2 linked regions of the Pseudorhodoplanes sinuspersici genome follow. Each later gene encodes a partner of the first gene's protein in a complex. Links are inferred from orthologs where the notes say so. Each region holds a gene or a part of one and is shown in the gene's direction. Other genes may lie near its edges. The genes, in order: ccmB and ccmE.

Region 1 (9,337 bases):
CAAGATGTAGAGCTTACGACCCGGTCCGGAAGAGCTTCGGATTCCTCAGCCCCCAGCCCCCCGGGGTTCAACGGATCGGGTCAATTCTACCGCGTACGGTTCAATCCCCAATTGCTTCAAGGCCGGCTTCCGCCGGCCTTTTTTTATTCTGCAATTTTTTGGATACGCTATTAGAGAAACATCTAAAGCGTTTTCGAGCGAAGTGGGCACCGGTTCGCGTGAAGAAAACGCGTCAAAACATCTAGCGGAGCTCTGCCGCTCCGCCGCCCAAGACATTGCCGGGTGCTTCAAACTTTCCGGCTTGAACCACGGCCACCATTGCATCGACATCGATTCCGCTTTTCACGACGTCCGACACCGATTTGGTGAATTGTAGTGCGTCACCATTCCAGTTGCCAAGTTTGACCCAGCCACGCACCACATTCGTATACGTCACAGTATGTCCGCGGTTTTCGCCGCGACCGATTTGCACCGGCACCTGCCGTTTAATGGGACAGAGCCACACCTCACCGGACTGGCCGGGTACTTTTGCGGCTGCGACATCGACGGTCACCTTGCCATTGGCAATGGCGACGTTCACCGGCAATGCTATAGCGGCGCTTTTGCGCGCTGTGCTCACGGCGCGTTCGATCGCAGCCTTGTCATTGCCAAGAACATGGGTCACGCCGTTGATGACGGCCTGCGGGGTGTAAACCGCGCGATCGCCACGCAAACCGGCATAAGCCCGTTGCCGCTTGGAATGGCCCGGCAGCGCCAACGTGTCCTTCCAGCCGAGATAATCCCAATAATCGACCGACAAACTAATCGGCAGGATCGTCGGATCCTTTGCCAATTCGCCGAGGAGCTTGTCAGCGGCCGGACAGGACGAACAACCTTGACTGGTAAAGAGTTCAACAACGACACGTGAATCGGCAGCGGCCCGGCCGGGCGTAAGCGCAATCAAGGCGCCACAAATCGCAACGAGAAGCGTTGTGAATACCCGATAATGCATAAGGCTGTAACTCAACGACTCACAATGAAATGCCTGCGCCGCCACGTCCCTGATAATGGCAGCGGCCATAGCCTGCCACTCAATTCCAAGTGACAGGCTGTGATCGCATCATTGATGATCGGCAGAACAGCGGCAAGACCGGCGCTATGCGAGACGCCGGTCTTTTTTACCTCAGGTTGAGCGCTCAGGCCGCAAGCTGACGCAGCACGTATTGCAGGATGCCGCCATTCTTGAAGTATTCTAATTCGTCCAGCGTATCGATCCGGCAAATCAGCGGTACCTCTTTCTTGGTGCCGTCTGCCATCTCAATTTCTGCCGTCAGCGTCTGGCGCGGCCGCAAATCTCCCTCAATCCCGCGAATTGTGACTTGCTCGCTGCCGTTCAGGCCAAGAGTTTGCCAGGATGTGCCCTCTTCAAACACCAGCGGCAACACACCCATGCCCACGAGATTGGAGCGATGGATGCGCTCGAAGGATTGCGCGATCACCGCGCGAACGCCGAGCAAAACCGTACCTTTCGCCGCCCAATCGCGCGACGAGCCAGTGCCGTATTCCTTGCCGGCAAAGATCACGAGCGGAACTTTTTCCTGCTTATAACGCATTGCCGCGTCGTAAATTGGCATCTGCTCCTTATCCGGATAGTGGATGGTCACGCCACCCTCGACCCCCGGCACCATTTGATTCTTGATGCGGATATTGGCGAAGGTGCCGCGCATCATCACTTCGTGGTTGCCGCGACGCGTGCCGTATTGATTGAAGTCGATCGGCTTCACGTGATGTTCGACCAGATATTTTCCAGCCGGCGAGTTCAGCTTGATCGAACCGGCCGGAGAAATGTGGTCGGTCGTAATCGAATCCAGGAACAGGCCCATCACACGCGCGTTGATGATGTCTGTTGGCGGCGTCGGGCGCGGCTGCATGCCGACGAAATAGGGCGGATCCTGCACATAGGTCGAGCCGCTGTCCCAGGCATAGGTCAGGCCGCCGGTCACCGTGATCTTCCGCCAGTTGGCATCGCCCTTGAACACATTCGCATATTTCTTTGCGAACAGTTTTTTGGTGACGTTTCTGCGGATGAAGGAGGCAATTTCCTTTGCTGTCGGCCAGATGTCCTTGAGGAACACCTTCTTGCCCTGCTTGTCGGTGCCGAGCGGTGTCTTGACCATGTCCACCTGCATCGACCCGGCAATGGCGTAAGCGACAACGAGCGGCGGTGAGGCGAGATAGTTCGCCCGCACGTCCGGATTGACGCGGCCCTCGAAATTGCGATTGCCGGACAGCACGGCAGCCGCCACGAGATCGTTGCCATTGATGGCCTTGGAAATTTCTTCCGGCAGCGGCCCTGAATTGCCGATGCAGGTGGTGCAGCCATAACCGACGAGGTTGAACCCAAGCTTGTCGAGATCCTTTTGCAGGCCCGAGGCGGCGAGATACTCGCCGACGACCTGCGAGCCCGGTGCAAGCGACGTCTTCACCCACGGCTTGGCCTGCAGACCCAATGCCGCCGCCTTACGCGCAACAAGACCCGCACCGATCATCACGCTCGGATTAGAGGTATTGGTGCAGGAGGTAATGGCTGCAATGACAACGTCACCGTTGCCGAGATCATGCGAGCGGCCTTCAACCGGGACGCGCGTGTCGAGCTCGCCGGGTTTCTTGAATTCCTTGTCCATCGCATTGCTGAATTCCGTTTTCACGGCTTTCAAGGCAACGCGGTCCTGCGGACGCTTCGGCCCGGCAAGCGACGGCTCCACCTTGCCGAGATCGAGTTTCAGCACATCGGTGAAGGCGGGATCGGCGGTCTTCGCGGTCAGGAACATGCCCTGCGCCTTGGCATAGGCAGCAACCAGCTTCACGCGATCTTCTTTGCGACCGGTGTCGCGCAGGAATTTCACCGTCTCGGCGTCGACCGGAAAGAAGCCGCAGGTCGCACCGTATTCCGGCGCCATGTTGCCGATGGTGGCGCGGTCGGCGATCGCCAGATCGAGCACGCCGGGGCCGAAGAATTCCACGAACTTGCCGACAACGCCGCGCTTGCGCAGCATTTCCGTCACGGTGAGCACGAGGTCGGTCGCGGTCACACCTTCCTTCAGCTTGCCGGTCAGCTTGAAGCCGATCACTTCCGGCAGCAGCATCGACAAAGGCTGGCCCAGCATCGCTGCTTCCGCCTCAATGCCGCCGACGCCCCAGCCGAGCACGGCGAGACCATTCACCATCGTGGTGTGCGAGTCGGTGCCGACCAGCGTATCGGGGTAAGCGATCTCGGCATTCTTGGCCTTGCCGCCGACCATGATCTTGCCCTTGGCGGTCCAGACGGTCTGCGACAGATATTCAAGATTGACCTGATGGCAGATGCCCGTGCCGGGCGGCACGACACGGAAATTGTCGAACGCCTTCTGCGCCCATTTCAGGAAGCGATAACGCTCCTGGTTCTGCTTGTATTCCTCTTCGACGTTCTTCTTGAACGCAGCATTGTCGCCGAAATAATTCACGATCACCGAGTGATCGATGACGAGATCCACCGGGACCAGCGGGTTGATCTTCTTGGGATCGCCACCCAGCACCGTCATCGCGTCGCGCATCGCCGCGAGATCGACCACCGCCGGGACGCCGGTAAAGTCCTGCATCAGCACGCGCGCCGGGCGGAAGGCGATTTCGCGATCCGAAGATTTCTTCTTCAGCCAGGCCGCTACGGCGAGGATGTCGTCCTTGGTGACCGTGCGCCCGTCTTCGTTGCGCAGCAGGTTTTCCAGCAGCACCTTCATCGAGAAAGGCAGCTTGGAGATGCCTTTCAGACCGTTCTTTTCTGCGACGGGAAGGCTGTAATAAGCGTAGGACTTGGTGCCGACCTTGAGTGTGCGGCAGCAATTGAATGAGTCGAGCGAGGTCATGGGATGGTCTTCCGTTTGTTCCGGTGCGGGCCAAATTATCTAACGCATTGAAAAGGCGTAGTTTTTGGCGCGCCGGCATCGCGCAGGTCGTATCGTGGGTGTCTTGGCAAGAAGCGGTCTAAGGTGCGGCTTATAAAATCTTTTTCAGCGATCTGCCATATGAACCATCGCCTTCAACAGCATGACAGATTGCGACGATGCGCATACGCGGACGGACCTGTAAGTGACTGAGGTGATGACCCTTTCCGCGGAGGCGCTGTGCTGCCAGCGGGGCGGACGCCAGGTCTTCGAATCTTTGAGCTTTTCTGTCGCATCCGGCCGGGCGCTGCTGGTGACGGGCCGCAATGGCGCCGGCAAGTCGTCCCTGCTGCGAATGATCGCCGGCTTGCTGCGAATTGCCGGCGGCAAACTGACCCTGTCTGGCGGCGATGACGAGCGCAGCATCGGCGAACAGGCCCACTATCTTGGACATCTCGACGCATTGAAGCCGGCTTTGTCGGTCGAAGAAAATTTGTCGTTCTGGACCAGGTATCTCGGTGGCGACGGACAGCCGCCGGACGCGCTGGCGGCCGTCGGGCTTGATTCGCTGGCGCACTTGCCGGCGGCTTATCTGTCGGCCGGGCAGAAACGGCGGCTGTCGATCGCCCGTCTGGTAGCGATAAAGCGGCCGCTCTGGCTGCTGGATGAGCCGACCTCGGCGCTCGATACCAAGGCTCAGGCGATGCTGCTGGCGCTGATGCAGGCGCATCTTGCCGGCGGCGGCATGATTGTCGCTGCGACCCACCTGCCGCTCGGCCTCGATGGCGCGACTGAATTGCGGCTGGAGCAGGTGCCATGAGCGGCCTCGGCGCTCTCTTTCTCCGCGATATCCGGATTGCCATCCGCATCGGCGGCGGTGCGATGATCGGCGTGCTGTTCTTTATGCTGGTCGTGACGCTGATGCCGTTCGCGATCGGTCCCGATCTCGCGCTGCTGACGCGCATCGGGCCGGCGATCCTGTGGCTCGGCGCCTTGCTGGCAAGCCTCCTGGCGCTCGACCGGCTGCTGGCCGCCGATCAGGAAGACGGCTCTCTCGACCTTTTGACCATGGGCAATGCGCCGCTGGAGCTCGCCGTCGGCGTGAAAGCTTTGGCGCACTGGCTGACCACCGCTTTGCCTCTGGTGATCGCCGCGCCGCTGCTGGCGCTGTTCCTCAATCTCGACGGCGCGGCGACCGGGGCTGTGGCAGCCACCTTGCTCGTCGGCACACCGGCGCTGACCTTCATCGGCCTGATCGGGGCAGCGCTGACGGTGACGCTCCGTCGCGGCGGCCTGCTTCTGCCGGTCCTGATCCTGCCGCTGGCGGTTCCAGTGCTTATCTTCGGAGTCGCGGCCTCGAATGCGGCCGTGGTCGGACCGGTGACCTTCGGGACGCCCTTTACGATCTTGTGCGCGCTGACACTCATGTCGCTGGTCGTTGGGCCGTTTGCAGCGGCGGCCGCCCTGCGGGCGGGGCAGGAATAGGGGCTGCCGGACCTTTGATCACGTTTTCGTGTAGATGCTATCGATGGCTCCCCATTTTACGACAAAGAAAAAAGACAAACAGGACTTAGCCGGAAAGCCCCGATGGCCTTGATCGACCTCGCCAATCCGACACGGTTTCTGTCGCTCACCGGGCGCATCCTGCCCTGGCTGGCGGCGGCGACGGCGCTCGTCTTCGCCTATGGCTTCTGGCTCACGGCCGGCGCGCCCGACGATTACCAGCAGGGCGCGACCGTGAAGATCATGTTCCTCCATGTGCCGTCCGCCTGGCTGGCGATGTTCGGCTGGGTGGTGATGAGCATCGCTGCGCTCGGCACGCTGGTGTGGCGGCACCCGCTCGCCGATATGGCCGCCAAGGCCGCCGCGCCGATCGGCGCTGCTTTCACGCTGATCTGTCTCATCACCGGCTCGCTGTGGGGCCGGCCGATGTGGGGCACCTACTGGGTGTGGGACGCGCGCCTGACGTCCGTGTTCGTTCTGTTCCTGATGTATCTCGGCGTGATCGCGCTTTGGCGCACCATCGACGATCCGACCCGCGCCGGACGCGCTGCCGCGATCCTCACACTCGTCGGCGCGATCAATATTCCGATCATCAAATTCTCGGTCGACTGGTGGAACACGCTGCATCAGCCCGCATCGGTCGTGAAGATGAGCGGGCCGGCGATCCATCCGACCATTCTGTTGCCGCTGCTGGTGATGGCGATCGCCTTCACGCTGCTGTTCATCACCTTGCATCTGGCCGCCATGCGCAACGAAATCCTCAAACGCCGCATCCGATCCATGCACATGATGCAGGCGGAAGCCGCACCGGGACGATAGACGGATCACGACGATGGACCTCGGACCGCACGCCACATTCATCATCGCCGCTTATGCGGCGTCTGTATTCATCCTTGCGCTGCTGATCGGCTGGATCGCGATCGAGAACCGCTCGTTGAAGCGCACGCTTGCCGATTTCGAAGCGCGCGGCATCACGCGCCGCTCGGACGAACGTAAATCCACACTCCATAAAGCCGAACCGCATCAGTCGCCCGCATGAGCATCGCGTCCGAAAATTCCAGCACTGGATCGCGCCGCAGACTTCTCGTCGTTCTGCCGCTGCTGGTGTTCATCGCGCTGGCGGCGCTGTTCTTCTATCGCCTCGGCTCCGGCGATCCCTCGCGCATTCCATCCGCATTGATCGGCCGGCCGGTGCCGCAAACCGATCTGCCACCGGTTGCAGGCCTCGTGCAGGATGGCAAACCGCTACCCGGCATGAACGCGGCGGACTTCAAGGACAATGTAACGCTCGTGAATGTCTGGGCGTCATGGTGCGTGCCCTGCCACGATGAAGTGCCGATGCTCGACGAACTCGCCAAAGACAAGCGCATCCGTCTTGTCGGCATCAACTACAAGGACCAGGCTGACAATGCGCGCCGCTTCATCGGCCGCTACGGCAATCCATTCAGCGCCGTCGGCGCCGATCCGAACGGACGCGCGGCGATCGAATGGGGCGTCTATGGCGTACCGGAAACATTCGTCGTCGGCCGCGACGGCCGCATCGCCTACAAGCTGGTCGGCCCGATCACCGAGACCAATCTCAAGACGACGCTGATGCCGGCGATCGAGAAGGCGCTGGCGGCAGCACCTGCCAAAGCCGACTGACGCCGCTACGGCTTGACCATCAGGTAGCCGCCGATGCCGACCATCACCCCGCCACAGGCCACGCGCGCTGGCCTCGCGAGCGGCAGCATGCCGACCTTCTCGGCGATCGACCGCGCCGCCATCGCATAGGCGATCTTGACGCCGCCGACGGCAACGAGCGTGATCGCGGCGATCACCCCAAGATCAAGCGCATCGAGCGTCGGAATATCGATAAAGACCGGAAACAGCGCCGCATAGAACAGGATCGCCTTCACATCGCCAAGCGTGAGAATGAAGCCGGCAAGAAAGCTTGCGCCCGAACCGCCCCAGCAATGCGGCATCTGCCATGACGTGGATGCGTTGCTGCGGATCAGGCCGATGCCGCACCAGATCAGATAGATCGCACCAAGATAACGCAGGCCAGCGAACAGACTGCCCATAATCTCGGACAGGGCCGTCATGCCGGCAACGGCCAGCGCGACGAAAACGAGATCGGCAAAGGCAATGCCGAAAGCTGCGGCGATGCCGCTGCGCACACCGAGCGATGCCGAACGCAGCACCACAAGGGCGACGCTGGAGCTCGGCAGCGCCGCCAACGCCGCCATCACAACAAACAACGCCGCTGCGGCTGCAATCGTCACGGCGCGTCGGTCTTCACCGCGTATTTCTGCAGCAGCGGAAACTGCGCCAGTGCGAAAGCGAAGGTGATCGGCACGAAACCGAAGGTCTTGAAGGCGACCCAAAAATCGGTCGTCTGCGTGCGCCAGACGATCTCGTTCACGATCGCCATGGCCACAAAGAAACCGATCCATCGCACCGTCAGCTTGCGCCAGCCCTCGTCAGTGAGATGAAAGACCGAATCGAAGGCGATCTCCAGGAACGGCTTGCGGAGAATGAGTCCTGCCAGCAGCACGACGGCAAACAGCAGATAGATGATCGTCGTCTTCATCTTCACGAAGACATCGTTGTGCAGAACGATGGTGAGCGTGCCGAACACAACGACGATGAAGGCCGTCACCAGCGTCATGATCGGAAAGCGCTTGATCAGAGCGTAAGAGATGAGAATCGCGATCACCACCGCCGCCATGAAGACGCCTGTGGCCCAGAAGATGCCGGCACGGCCATTGACGATGAAGAACAGTATCAGCGGCCCGAAGTCGAGCGCGAGCTTCACGAACGGATTGAGCTGGGCCTTCTTAGGTGTGGCGCTGTCGGACATGTCGCTCTCGTTCTTTGTTAGTCATCCAGCCCGGCAATCGCGCGGGCAAAGTCGCGGGCGGTGAACGGCTGTAAATCGTCGATGCCTTCACCGACGCCGATGAAATGGATCGGCAGTTTGAATTTTTCGGCGATGGCGACAAGAATGCCGCCGCGCGCTGTGCCGTCAAGCTTGGTCATGACAAGGCCGGTCACACCCGCGGTCTTGCCGAAAGCTTCCACCTGCGAGATCGCGTTCTGCCCGACGGTCGCGTCGAGGACGAGCAGCACAGCATGCGGCGCAGAAGGCTCAACCTTCTTCATCACGCGCACGATCTTCTCAAGCTCGCTCATCAGTTCGGTGCGGTTCTGCAGCCGCCCTGCCGTATCGATCAGCAGCACATCGACGCCTTCGGCCTTCGCTGCCGTCAGCGCATCAAAGGCGATGCCGGCGGCATCGGAGCCTTGCTCGCGGGCGATGACCTTGGCGCCGACGCGTCCGCCCCAGATCTTCAATTGCTCGATGGCGGCGGCACGGAAGGTATCGCCGGCGGCCAGCATCACCTTGTGACCTTCGCGGGTAAACTTTGCGGTGAGCTTGCCGATCGTGGTGGTCTTGCCGGAACCGTTGACGCCCGACACCAGAATGACGAAGGGTTTCGCGCCTTCGATCGACAAGGGCGCGGCAACCGGCGACAACACCTTCTCGACCTCAGTGGCGACCACCGTCTTCACTTCGCTCTCGTCGATGTCCTTCTCGTAGCGCCCCTTGGCGATCGCCTCACTGATGCGCGCGGCCGTGGTCACGCCGAGATCGGCACGGATCAGCGTGTCCTCGATCTCCTCCAGCATGGCGGAGTCAAGCTTGCGTTTCTTGACGAGATCGCTGATCGCGGAACCGAGCGAGGCAGACGTGCGCTTGAGACCACTGCTGAGGCGCTGCCACCAGCTTTGGCGTTTTTGTTCCGGGGCGTTGTCTTGAGTGCTGTCATTCATGGGCGCGGCCGTGATAGCGGTTTGCGCATGACTCCGGAAGAGATGGAAGCGCGACTTCTTTACCGCGATGGGCTGATGCTGGTGCTCGACAAGCCGGCGGGCTTGCCCGTGCATCGTGG
Region 2 (9,227 bases), 2.4 Mb from region 1 along the record:
CGCTAACTCGCTGGCGCTGCGGCTCTTTCTCTGGGCCGCCGGCTGGACGCTCGCGATCATCCTGGTCACTGGCATTTTATTGTCGTCGCTTTATCGCGAGGCGGTGGAGCGCGCCTTCGATGGACGGCTGCAGGTTTATCTGCGCACGCTTGTCGCCGATCTGGCCGCGCCCGAAACACCCGATGACAAGCTGGCGCAAGGCGTCAGCGAACCGCTGTTCGAATTGCCGTTGTCGGGCTGGTATTGGCAGGTGACGCAGCTCGACAGTGCGAAGCCCGATATCCGGGCCTCTCGGTCTCTGTGGGATGGCGGTCTGCCTCGCCTGCCTGTGCCGACCGCCGCTGCGGCACTCGGTGTGCGCTCGGGCTATGTCAACGGGCCAGAAGACCAGAAACTGCGGCTGGTCGAACGCACGGTCGATCTCGGCGAAGAGGGCCATTATCTCGTCGCGGTGGCCGGCGACGCAGCGGAAATCGAAGACGATATCAGAAGCTTCAACCGCGCCTTGATCGTCACCTTCTGCGGTCTCGGGCTTGTCCTCCTGCTGACGACAGGCTTTCAGGTTCAATTCGGGCTGTCCCCGCTCAAACGCATTTCGCAACAGCTGGCCGCCATTCGCTCCGGCCAGGCCGAACGGCTCGAAGGCCGCTTCCCCGTCGAAATTGCGCCCTTGGCGCGCGAAGCGAATGCCTTGCTCGATGCCAATCGCGAAATCGTCGAACGCGCGCGCACCCATGTCGGCAATCTCGCGCACGCGCTGAAAACGCCGCTCTCCGTTCTCATGAATGAAGCATCCTCGCGTGCCGACGATCCACTGTCACAAAAAGTCAGCGAGCAAGCCGACATCATGCGCGACCAGATTGCCCGCCATCTTGAGCGCGCGCGCATGGCGGCGCGATTGACGGTGATCGGCACGATCACCGATGTCGCGCCGGTGGTGCTGGCGATTGCACGGACGATGGAGAAGACCAATCGCAACAAGGATCTTCGCCTCAAGGTCGATGTCCCGGAGGATGCGCGCTTTCGTGGCGAGCGTCAGGATCTCGAGGAGATGGTCGGCAATCTGGTCGACAATGCCTGCAAATGGGCGCAGTGGCGGGTCGCCATCGAGGTTCTGAAGGAACGGGCCGAGCCGGATCAGCAAGTCGTGCGGATCATTGTCGACGATGATGGTCCGGGCCTTTCGCCCGCAGAGCGCGAACAGGTGACGCGACGGGGACGCCGGCTGGACGAGACAAAACCCGGCTCGGGGCTCGGGCTTTCGATCGTGGTGGAACTCGCAGCGCTGTATGGCGGGACATTCACGCTCGGGACCGCGCCGATTGGTGGCCTGCGGGCGGAACTGGTCCTGCCGGCCGCCTGACGCGAACCGCTTTCTTTACGATTTGGTGTCTATATCGGTGGCCGGATAAAGGGGCCGCGGCCTGACAATCGCCGCATTCCCTGTAGTTAAGTGAATGCCTGCCGCGAGCCTTGCGGCGTACCGGGGGAATCGGGGAAGGGGCGTTTCATGCGTTTAATTGGTACCATTGTGGTGGCGTCGGCCATCCTTGCCGGCTGTGCTGGTAACCCCGAAACCGGAACTGGACCTCGCGAAAATACCGGAACTTTGGTTGGCGCGCTCGCTGGCGCGGCGATCGGTTCGCAGTTCGGCGGTAGCACTGGCTCGCGCGTGGCGGCCGGTGTTGCCGGTGCCGCGATTGGTGGCTTGCTGGGCAATCGCATTGGCGCGGCCATGGACGATGAGGACAAGCAGCGCGCCTATTACGCGCAGATGCAGGCACTCGAAAGCGGCCCTGCCGGCGCCCCGACGGCGTGGGAGAACCCTGATTCCGGTCGCCGCGGAACGATCGTGCCGGGCCCGCAATATGACCGTCGCGGAATGCAGTGCCGCGACTATACCCACACCATCTATATCGACGGCAGGCCGCAGATCGCGCGCGGTGCCGCATGCCGCAATCCGGATGGAAGTTGGACGCCGGTGGCGTAACCCACCGGAGCACCTAACCCGTTTTTAACGCACCTCGCGTATCACTCACGTCTTGAGTGCAAGCGTAGAGTGATGCGTATGTCCGGCGGCCTCCTTGTCGAGCGGTTACGACAGTTTCTTCGGGATCTCAGTCCCGACGCGCGTAACCTATTGATGACGGAATTGGAGCGCGGGCTGCTGCGGGGCGAAGAGACGCCTGGCGCGGAACTCGTGTTGCAGGAATTGCGGCGCGACGCGCGCGAGCATGCACGGCCGAAACGGCCCGGCAATCTCAGCCGTCTGTTCTTCCAGCCACTTGAACCCTTCCTTGTCGACGACAGCGCGACCCATAATCACCCCGGCCGCATTGCGCGTGTCATCCTCGAACCGGTTTGGGACTGGATCTGCCGCGATCTCATGCCGGGCGAAGCCAAGGCGGTCACGGACCAGGTCGCGCTCGCATTCGACAACGGCGAACCCAAGCGGGCGGAGCAACTGGCGCGGGCTTTTCAGGACCGCACGGCTGTCCGCATGGAAGAAGCGCTTGCCGCCGCGCATGCCGATGAAAGATTGAAGCGGCGACTGACCGGCCAGATCAATACGCCGCGCGCGCTGACCGACATCGCCTCCATCCTCACCATCATCAAGTCGCGTGACGTTCTTGCCACTTTCGGATCAAAGCTGCCTGGACATATCAAGGTCTTCGATGGCGCGCCGGTTGTCGAGGTCAAAGAGCTGATCGATTCGCCGGTCGCAGGAGGGTCGAAGCTTTTTGTCTACACGCTGGTCATGACGATGAGCCGTCTCGCCGCGCCATGGCAATTGATCCGGCTCGCGACCCGCGCTGCGGGCAGTGATCACGCCTCGCGAATTGCCGAAGGGCCTTACTCGGCAGCGGTTGAGATCGTATTCGCCGAAATCGAACGCATGACCGGCGAACTGAAGGCCGAGCTGCGTACCGGCCGCGGGCTTGCAACCGGCGCCTTGCTCAAGGGCATTCACGATGCCGCACGTGGCATGCGGAGCGAAATCAACCTGACGCATGACTCGCCCTGGAGCCGCCGTCTCGCTGCGCTGCGGACGCAGGTTTCCGATCTGCTCAAGAACGAGATCGAAAGCCTCACCGGCCGCGTCCGCCGTCTGCTGCGGCCCCGTCCGATCAAGGAAATCGCGCCGCATTCGACCATCGATATCAACGAGGTTGGCGATACCGAGGCATTGATTGAATTCGTCAAGACCTGCCGCGTTTATGCGAACGAGCTTGCGGTCAACGAACTGACCTCGCGCACCTGGTCGGACCTGCAGCACTATCTCGACACGACGACGCCCAGCCTCGTCGAAAACCTGCGCAATGCCGGCGAATCGGATCGTGCGTTCCGGCAGTCGCAACTCGACGCTGCGGTACGGTTCTGCGCCAAGGTGTTCGGTCAGGAATATGCCTCGCTGCTGCTGAAATCGGGCGAGGTGGCGGTGGCCAGCGAGCAGAAAAAGCTGGCCGCGAAAGCGTGATTGCCGCCTAGTTGCGGGCGCCGTCCGCCCGTGATGTAACGCGGACGCATGACCCTGTTCCTGATCCTGGCCCTGATGACGGCGGCGGCGATTTTCGCCGTGTTGTGGCCGCTTTCGCGCCGGCCTCCGGAGGCGGCGACGGATGGCTATGATGTCGCGGTTTATCGCGACCAGCTCGACGAAGTCGAGCGTGACCGCAAGTCCGGATTGATCGCCGACAGCGAGGCGGAGGCGGCGCGGCTGGAAATTTCAAGGCGATTGCTTGGCGCCGCCGATAGGGAGGTTCAGCCTTCCTCGGAGGTCGCCGGCTCACTTTGGCGGCGGAGGGTTGCGGCACTGACCGCTCTGATCGCGCTGCCTGTGATCGCTGCCGGGCTGTACATCAACTGGGGTTCCCCACATCTTCCCGGCGCTCCGCTGGCGGCCCGGCTCGATTTGCCGCCGGAACAGCGCTCGATCGAAAGCATGGTGGCGCAGGTGGAAGCCCATCTCGAGCGCAATCCGGAGGACGGTCGGGGGTGGGATGTCGTCGCTCCGGTCTATATGCGGATGGGCCGCTACAATGATGCGGTGCGCGCACGGGCCAATGCCTTGCGGCTTCTTGGAGCTTCGGCCGATCGCGAGGCCGACCTCGGCGAGGCGATGGTCGCGGCTGGCAATAGTATCGTGACAGCCGACGCCAAGGCGAGTTTCGAACGTGCTTTAAAAATCGATCCCAATCACCTGAAGGCACAATATTTCATCGGTCTTGCCGCCGAGCAGGATGGCCGGCCGGAAGAGGCTGCACAGATCTGGCGCGCCATGCTGGCCCGCGCGCCGGCCAATGCGCCATTCCGGCCGCTGGTCGTGCAATCGTTGGCACGGGTCGACAAGGGTGAGCCGCCGAAAGGCATCGCGGTCGAACCCAGGGCGCCGCAGCCGGGACCAACACAGGAGGATATGGCGGCCGCCCAGCAACTGACGCCGGAGCAGCGCACCCAGATGGTGCGCGGTATGGTCGATCGGCTGGCGGAGCGGCTGAAGACCGACACCGCCGATTTCGAGGGCTGGTTGCGACTGGTTCGCGCCTATGTCGTGATGGGCGATGCTGACAAAGCGCGCGAAGCCCTGGTCAACGCGCGCAATGCGATTGGAAGTGACGACGACAAGCGCAGGCGTCTTGACGACCTGGCAAAGGGGCTCGGCATTGATGGTTGAGTTTAGGAGCAGGATTTAAATGACGCGCAAGCAGCGGCGTCTGGTGTTGATCGGATCTGGGCTGGTCGTGCTGGCGATTGCGGCCGTGCTGGTGCTGACCGCCTTGCGCGACTCCATCGTGTTCTTCAACTCGCCGACCGACATCGTCGAAAAGAAAGTGGAGGCTGGCTCGCGCATCCGTCTCGGCGGGCTCGTTCAGCCGGGCAGCCTGCAACGCAAGGATATCGATGCCGTCTTTGAGGTCACCGATGGAAAGAATGCCATCCGCGTCACCTATCGCGGGATCCTGCCGGATCTGTTCCGTGAAGGGCAGGGCGTGGTGGCCGAAGGCCGGTTGATCGATAGCACTTCATTTCGCGCCGATAACGTGCTGGCCAAGCATGATGAGAATTACATGCCGAAGGAAGTCGCCGACGCACTGAAGAAGCAGGGCCACTGGAAAGACGATTACGGCAAGGCGCCGGAGGCGCAAGGTGCATCTCAGGTGACGCCAAAATGATTGCCGAAATCGGTCACTACGCCCTCGTCCTCGCGCTGACGCTGGCAATCATTCAGGCAACGCTGCCGATGATTGGCGCGCGGTTGAATGACCGTGTGCTGATGGGCGTTGCCGAGCCGGCCGCGCTTGCGCAGTACGCATTTGTCGGCCTGTCGTTCGCGATGCTGACGGTGCTCTACGTCACCTCCGATTTTTCCGTCGTCAACGTGTTCGAGAACTCGCATTCGGCGAAGCCCCTGATCTATAAAATCAGCGGCGTGTGGGGCAATCACGAAGGCTCCATGCTGCTCTGGGCACTGATCCTTGCCCTGTTCGGTGCGCTGGTTGCGGTGTTCGGGCGCAATCTGCCGCCGTCGCTCCGCGCCAACGTGCTTGGTGTGCAGTCATGGATCGCGGCGGCTTTTCAGCTGTTCATCCTGGGAACGTCAAATCCCTTTGCGCGATTGGCACAAGCACCATTCGAGGGCCGTGACCTCAATCCGGTGCTGCAGGATATCGGCCTCGCGGTGCATCCGCCACTGCTCTATCTCGGTTATGTCGGCTTTTCGATTTCGTTTTCGTTTGCCGTCGCGGCCTTGATCGAAGGGCGCATCGACGCCGCGTGGGCGCGCTGGGTCCGGCCTTGGACGCTGGCGGCCTGGATGTTCCTGACACTCGGCATCGCGATGGGCTCGTATTGGGCCTATTACGAACTCGGCTGGGGCGGCTGGTGGTTCTGGGATCCGGTCGAGAATGCATCGCTGATGCCGTGGATCGCCGGCACCGCGTTGTTACATTCTGCGGTGGTGATGGAGAAGCGCAACGCGCTGAAGGTCTGGACCATCCTGCTGGCGATCCTGACTTTCTCCTTGTCGCTGCTTGGCACCTTCCTTGTGCGTTCGGGCGTCCTGACCTCGGTTCACACCTTCGCCACCGATCCGACGCGCGGCGTTTTCATCCTGGCCATTCTCGTCTTCTTCATTGGCGGATCGCTCGCGCTGTATGCGTGGCGTGCGCCGTCGCTGAAGCAGGGCGGCTTGTTCGCGCCGATCTCGCGTGAAGGCGCACTGGTCCTCAACAACCTGTTCCTCACGACCGCCTGTGCGACGGTCTTCGTCGGCACGCTTTATCCACTGGCGCTTGAAGCGTTGACCGGCGACAAGATTTCGGTCGGCGCACCATTCTTCAATGCCACTTTTGGTCCGTTGTTCTTGCCACTGATGATCGCGATGCCGTTCGGTCCGCTTCTCGCGTGGAAGCGCGGCGATCTTTACGGGGCGGCACAGCGCCTGATGCTGGCCTTCGCCGTCGCGCTGATCGCCATGGCTGTCACCTTTGCCATCGAGTGGGGCGGTCCGGTGCTGGCGCCATTCCTGATCGGCGTCGCCTTCTTTGCAATGACTGGCTCGCTGATTGATCTGGCCGAACGCGTGCAGCTCTTTCGTCAGCCATTCGCAGTATCGTTGCGCCGTTTTGCCGGTTTGCCGCGGTCCTCGATTGGGACGGCCGTTGCGCATTTCGGACTTGGTGTGTGCCTGCTCGGCATTGCCTGCGAAGCCAATTACGGCGCCGAACGCATTCTTTCCATGAAGCCCGGTCAGGCGGTATCCGTTCGGGGCTATGATCTGACATTCGACAATCTCGCCTCGCGGCCGGGACCGAATTATCGCGAGCTTGTTGCAAAATTCACGGTGCGCTCTGGAGGCACCACGATCGGTGTGCTCGAGCCGTCGAAACGGACGTTCCAGGCCCGCAGTTCGTCGACGACCGAAGCGGCCTTGCTGACGCGTGGCTTCAGCCAGATTTATCTGTCGCTCGGCGATGTTGCCGCTGATGGTTCGGTCGCGGTGCGGCTCTATCACAAGCCGCTGGTGCTGCTGATCTGGCTGGGTGCGGTGGTCATGGTGCTGGGCGGCGCCTTGTCGCTGTCGGATCGGCGGTTGCGCGTCGGTGCACCGCGGGCGGCCAAGAAGCCGGCCTTGCAGCCGGCGGAGTAGGGCGATGCAGCTCTTGCGTTTCGTTGCGGTGATCGTTGCCCTGGCCTTGTTGTATGCAGCTCCGTCATCGGCCGTGCAGCCCGACGAGATCCTCCCCGATGCGGCGCTTGAACAACGGGCGCGCCACCTCTCACGCGAATTGCGCTGCATGGTGTGCCAAAATCAATCGATCGACGATTCCGACGCGCCGTTGGCCCGCGACCTGCGGTTGCTGGTTCGCGAGCGGCTAAAGGCGGGCGACTCTGACCAACAGGTGCTGGACTTTCTCACGGCGCGCTATGGCGACTTCGTCCTGCTGAACCCGCCGCTGAATTGGCGCACGGCGCTGCTGTGGGCATTGCCAACCGGATTGCTTGTCTTTGGCGGCTTGGTTTTGTTGATGATGGCGCGGCGTCAGCGCGGCCGCCCCTTGGCGACCGATTCGTCAGGGCACCAGGCGCCTCTGACCCCGGAAGAAGAGGCGCGCATTACCACGCTGCTCAACAAAGACCCGCGAACCAAGGCTTAATTTATTGATTTTATTTGATTTTCTCTGTCTCTCACCATTACCAAAGTTTAATTCCGCCGACAGGTGTCCGTAAGGAGACTTCCCCCATCTTAGGCTTCGAACGGTGCCGGGATCGCTTCTCGCGAAGTGTCAAATACCGGTGGAATTTTAGCTTACGAATGGAGTGGACCCCATGACACCAAGCCAGCCGAGCAAGGGTGGTTTTCTAAAAGGACGCCGGGTGATGTTGCTCGGTACGACCATTTTAAGTCTCGGTGCAGCAGCGCTGTTTGTTGCTCCCGATGCGGCCCGCCATCCCGCGGTCGCACAGAATGTGACGCAGCAGGCGCAAACGGTGCAGCGTCCGGTTGGATTTGCCGACATTGTCGAGAAGGTGAAGCCCGCGGTTATTTCCGTCCGCGTGAAAGTGAATGCGTCACCTGAGAATTCATCTTTCGAGGGTGGCCAGCTTCCGCAAGGTTTTGAGCGCTTCTTCCGCCGCTATGGCATGCCTGAAGACATGTTTCCGGAAGGACCGCGAAACCGTGGCCCGCGTGAGCGCGGCCCGCGTCAGCGGACAACCGGCCAAGGCTCCGGCTTCTTCATTTCGCCGGACGGCTATGCGGTGACCAACAACCATGTCGTCGACAAGGCTGATGAAGTCGACGTGCAGACCGACGACGGCAAGACCTATACCGCGAAGGTCATCGGTACCGATCCGCGCACCGATCTTGCTCTCATAAAAGTCGATGGCAATAACTTCCCGTATGCCAAGCTCGCCGACAAGGCGCCGCGCATCGGTGACTGGGTGCTGGCGGTGGGTAATCCGTTCGGTCTGTCCTCAACCGTGACGGCGGGTATCGTGTCTGCTCGCGGCCGTGACATTGGCGCTGGCCCGTATGACGACTTCCTGCAGATCGACGCGCCGGTGAACAAAGGCAACTCCGGTGGCCCGACCTTCGACATCGATGGAAACGTCGTTGGCGTTAACACGGCGATTTTCTCGCCGTCGGGTGGTTCGGTCGGTATCGCCTTCGCTATTCCTGCCGCGACGGTCGATTCTGTCGTCACCCAGCTCAAGGACAAGGGCTCGGTCACGCGTGGCTGGATCGGCGTTCAGATCCAACCGGTGACGCAAGACATTGCTGACAGCATGGGCCTCAAGAATACGGATGGCGCGCTCGTTGCCGAGCCGCAACCCGGAAGCCCTGCCGTGAAGGCCGGTGTCAAGGCTGGCGATGTCATCACCGCCGTCAATGGTGAGAAGATTGGCAATGCCCGCGAACTCGCACGCCGCATCGGTTCGATGGCGCCGGGTAATTCGGTCAAGCTGACTCTTCAGCAGGGTGGCAGCGAAAAGACGGTCAACGTGACGCTCGGCGAATTGCCGGCTCAGGTGGAAGCGCGTGCTCGCGGTGGCGATGACCGCGGCTCGCTGAACGAGGGTTCTGCTCTCGGTCTGCAGCTTGCGCCGGCCGGCTCCGTTGCCGGTTCGGGCTCCGAAGGTGTGGTCGTGACCGGCGTGTCGCCGGACGGTCCTGCCGCGGAACGCGGCTTCAAGACCGGTGACGTGATCCTGGAGGTGGCCGG

Evidence for each region.
Region 2: the proteins of ccmB (region 1) and ccmE are in contact, whole or in part, in a solved structure (PDB 8CE8), measured with the Escherichia coli proteins. The link is inferred for Pseudorhodoplanes sinuspersici from one-to-one orthologs.

What each region holds. Positions count from the first base shown.
Region 1 is NZ_CP021112.1:1,532,569-1,541,905, forward strand. The notes cover bases 3,661-6,549. They hold ccmB (heme exporter protein CcmB), read left to right. Parts: upstream 3,661-4,715; coding sequence 4,716-5,384; downstream 5,385-6,549. Other genes in these bases: acnA (aconitate hydratase AcnA), read right to left, coding at 3,661-3,881; ccmA (heme ABC exporter ATP-binding protein CcmA), read left to right, coding at 4,117-4,719; CAK95_RS07575 (heme ABC transporter permease), read left to right, coding at 5,487-6,221; ccmD (heme exporter protein CcmD), read left to right, coding at 6,235-6,441; CAK95_RS07585 (DsbE family thiol:disulfide interchange protein), read left to right, coding at 6,438-6,549. Also shown: CAK95_RS07555 (DUF1223 domain-containing protein), read right to left, coding at 242-991; more of acnA, read right to left, coding at 1,176-3,660; more of CAK95_RS07585, read left to right, coding at 6,550-7,046; CAK95_RS07590 (LysE family translocator), read right to left, coding at 7,052-7,666; CAK95_RS07595 (septation protein A), read right to left, coding at 7,663-8,244; signal recognition particle-docking protein FtsY, read right to left, coding at 8,262-9,218; CAK95_RS07605 (RluA family pseudouridine synthase), read left to right, coding at 9,246-9,337. UniProt on the Escherichia coli protein: Required for the export of heme to the periplasm for the biogenesis of c-type cytochromes.
Region 2 is NZ_CP021112.1:3,937,541-3,946,767, forward strand. Bases 3,656-6,434 are described here. They hold ccmE (cytochrome c maturation protein CcmE), read left to right. Parts: upstream 3,656-4,694; coding sequence 4,695-5,174; downstream 5,175-6,434. Other genes in these bases: ccmI (c-type cytochrome biogenesis protein CcmI), read left to right, coding at 3,656-4,675; CAK95_RS19170 (heme lyase CcmF/NrfE family subunit), read left to right, coding at 5,171-6,434. In the rest of the region: CAK95_RS19145 (ATP-binding protein), read left to right, coding at 1-1,363; CAK95_RS19150 (RT0821/Lpp0805 family surface protein), read left to right, coding at 1,511-1,990; CAK95_RS19155 (hypothetical protein), read left to right, coding at 2,069-3,478; more of ccmI, read left to right, coding at 3,527-3,655; more of CAK95_RS19170, read left to right, coding at 6,435-7,150; CAK95_RS19175 (cytochrome c-type biogenesis protein), read left to right, coding at 7,155-7,658; CAK95_RS19180 (Do family serine endopeptidase), read left to right, coding at 7,831-9,227. UniProt on the Escherichia coli protein: Heme chaperone required for the biogenesis of c-type cytochromes. Transiently binds heme delivered by CcmC and transfers the heme to apo-cytochromes in a process facilitated by CcmF and CcmH.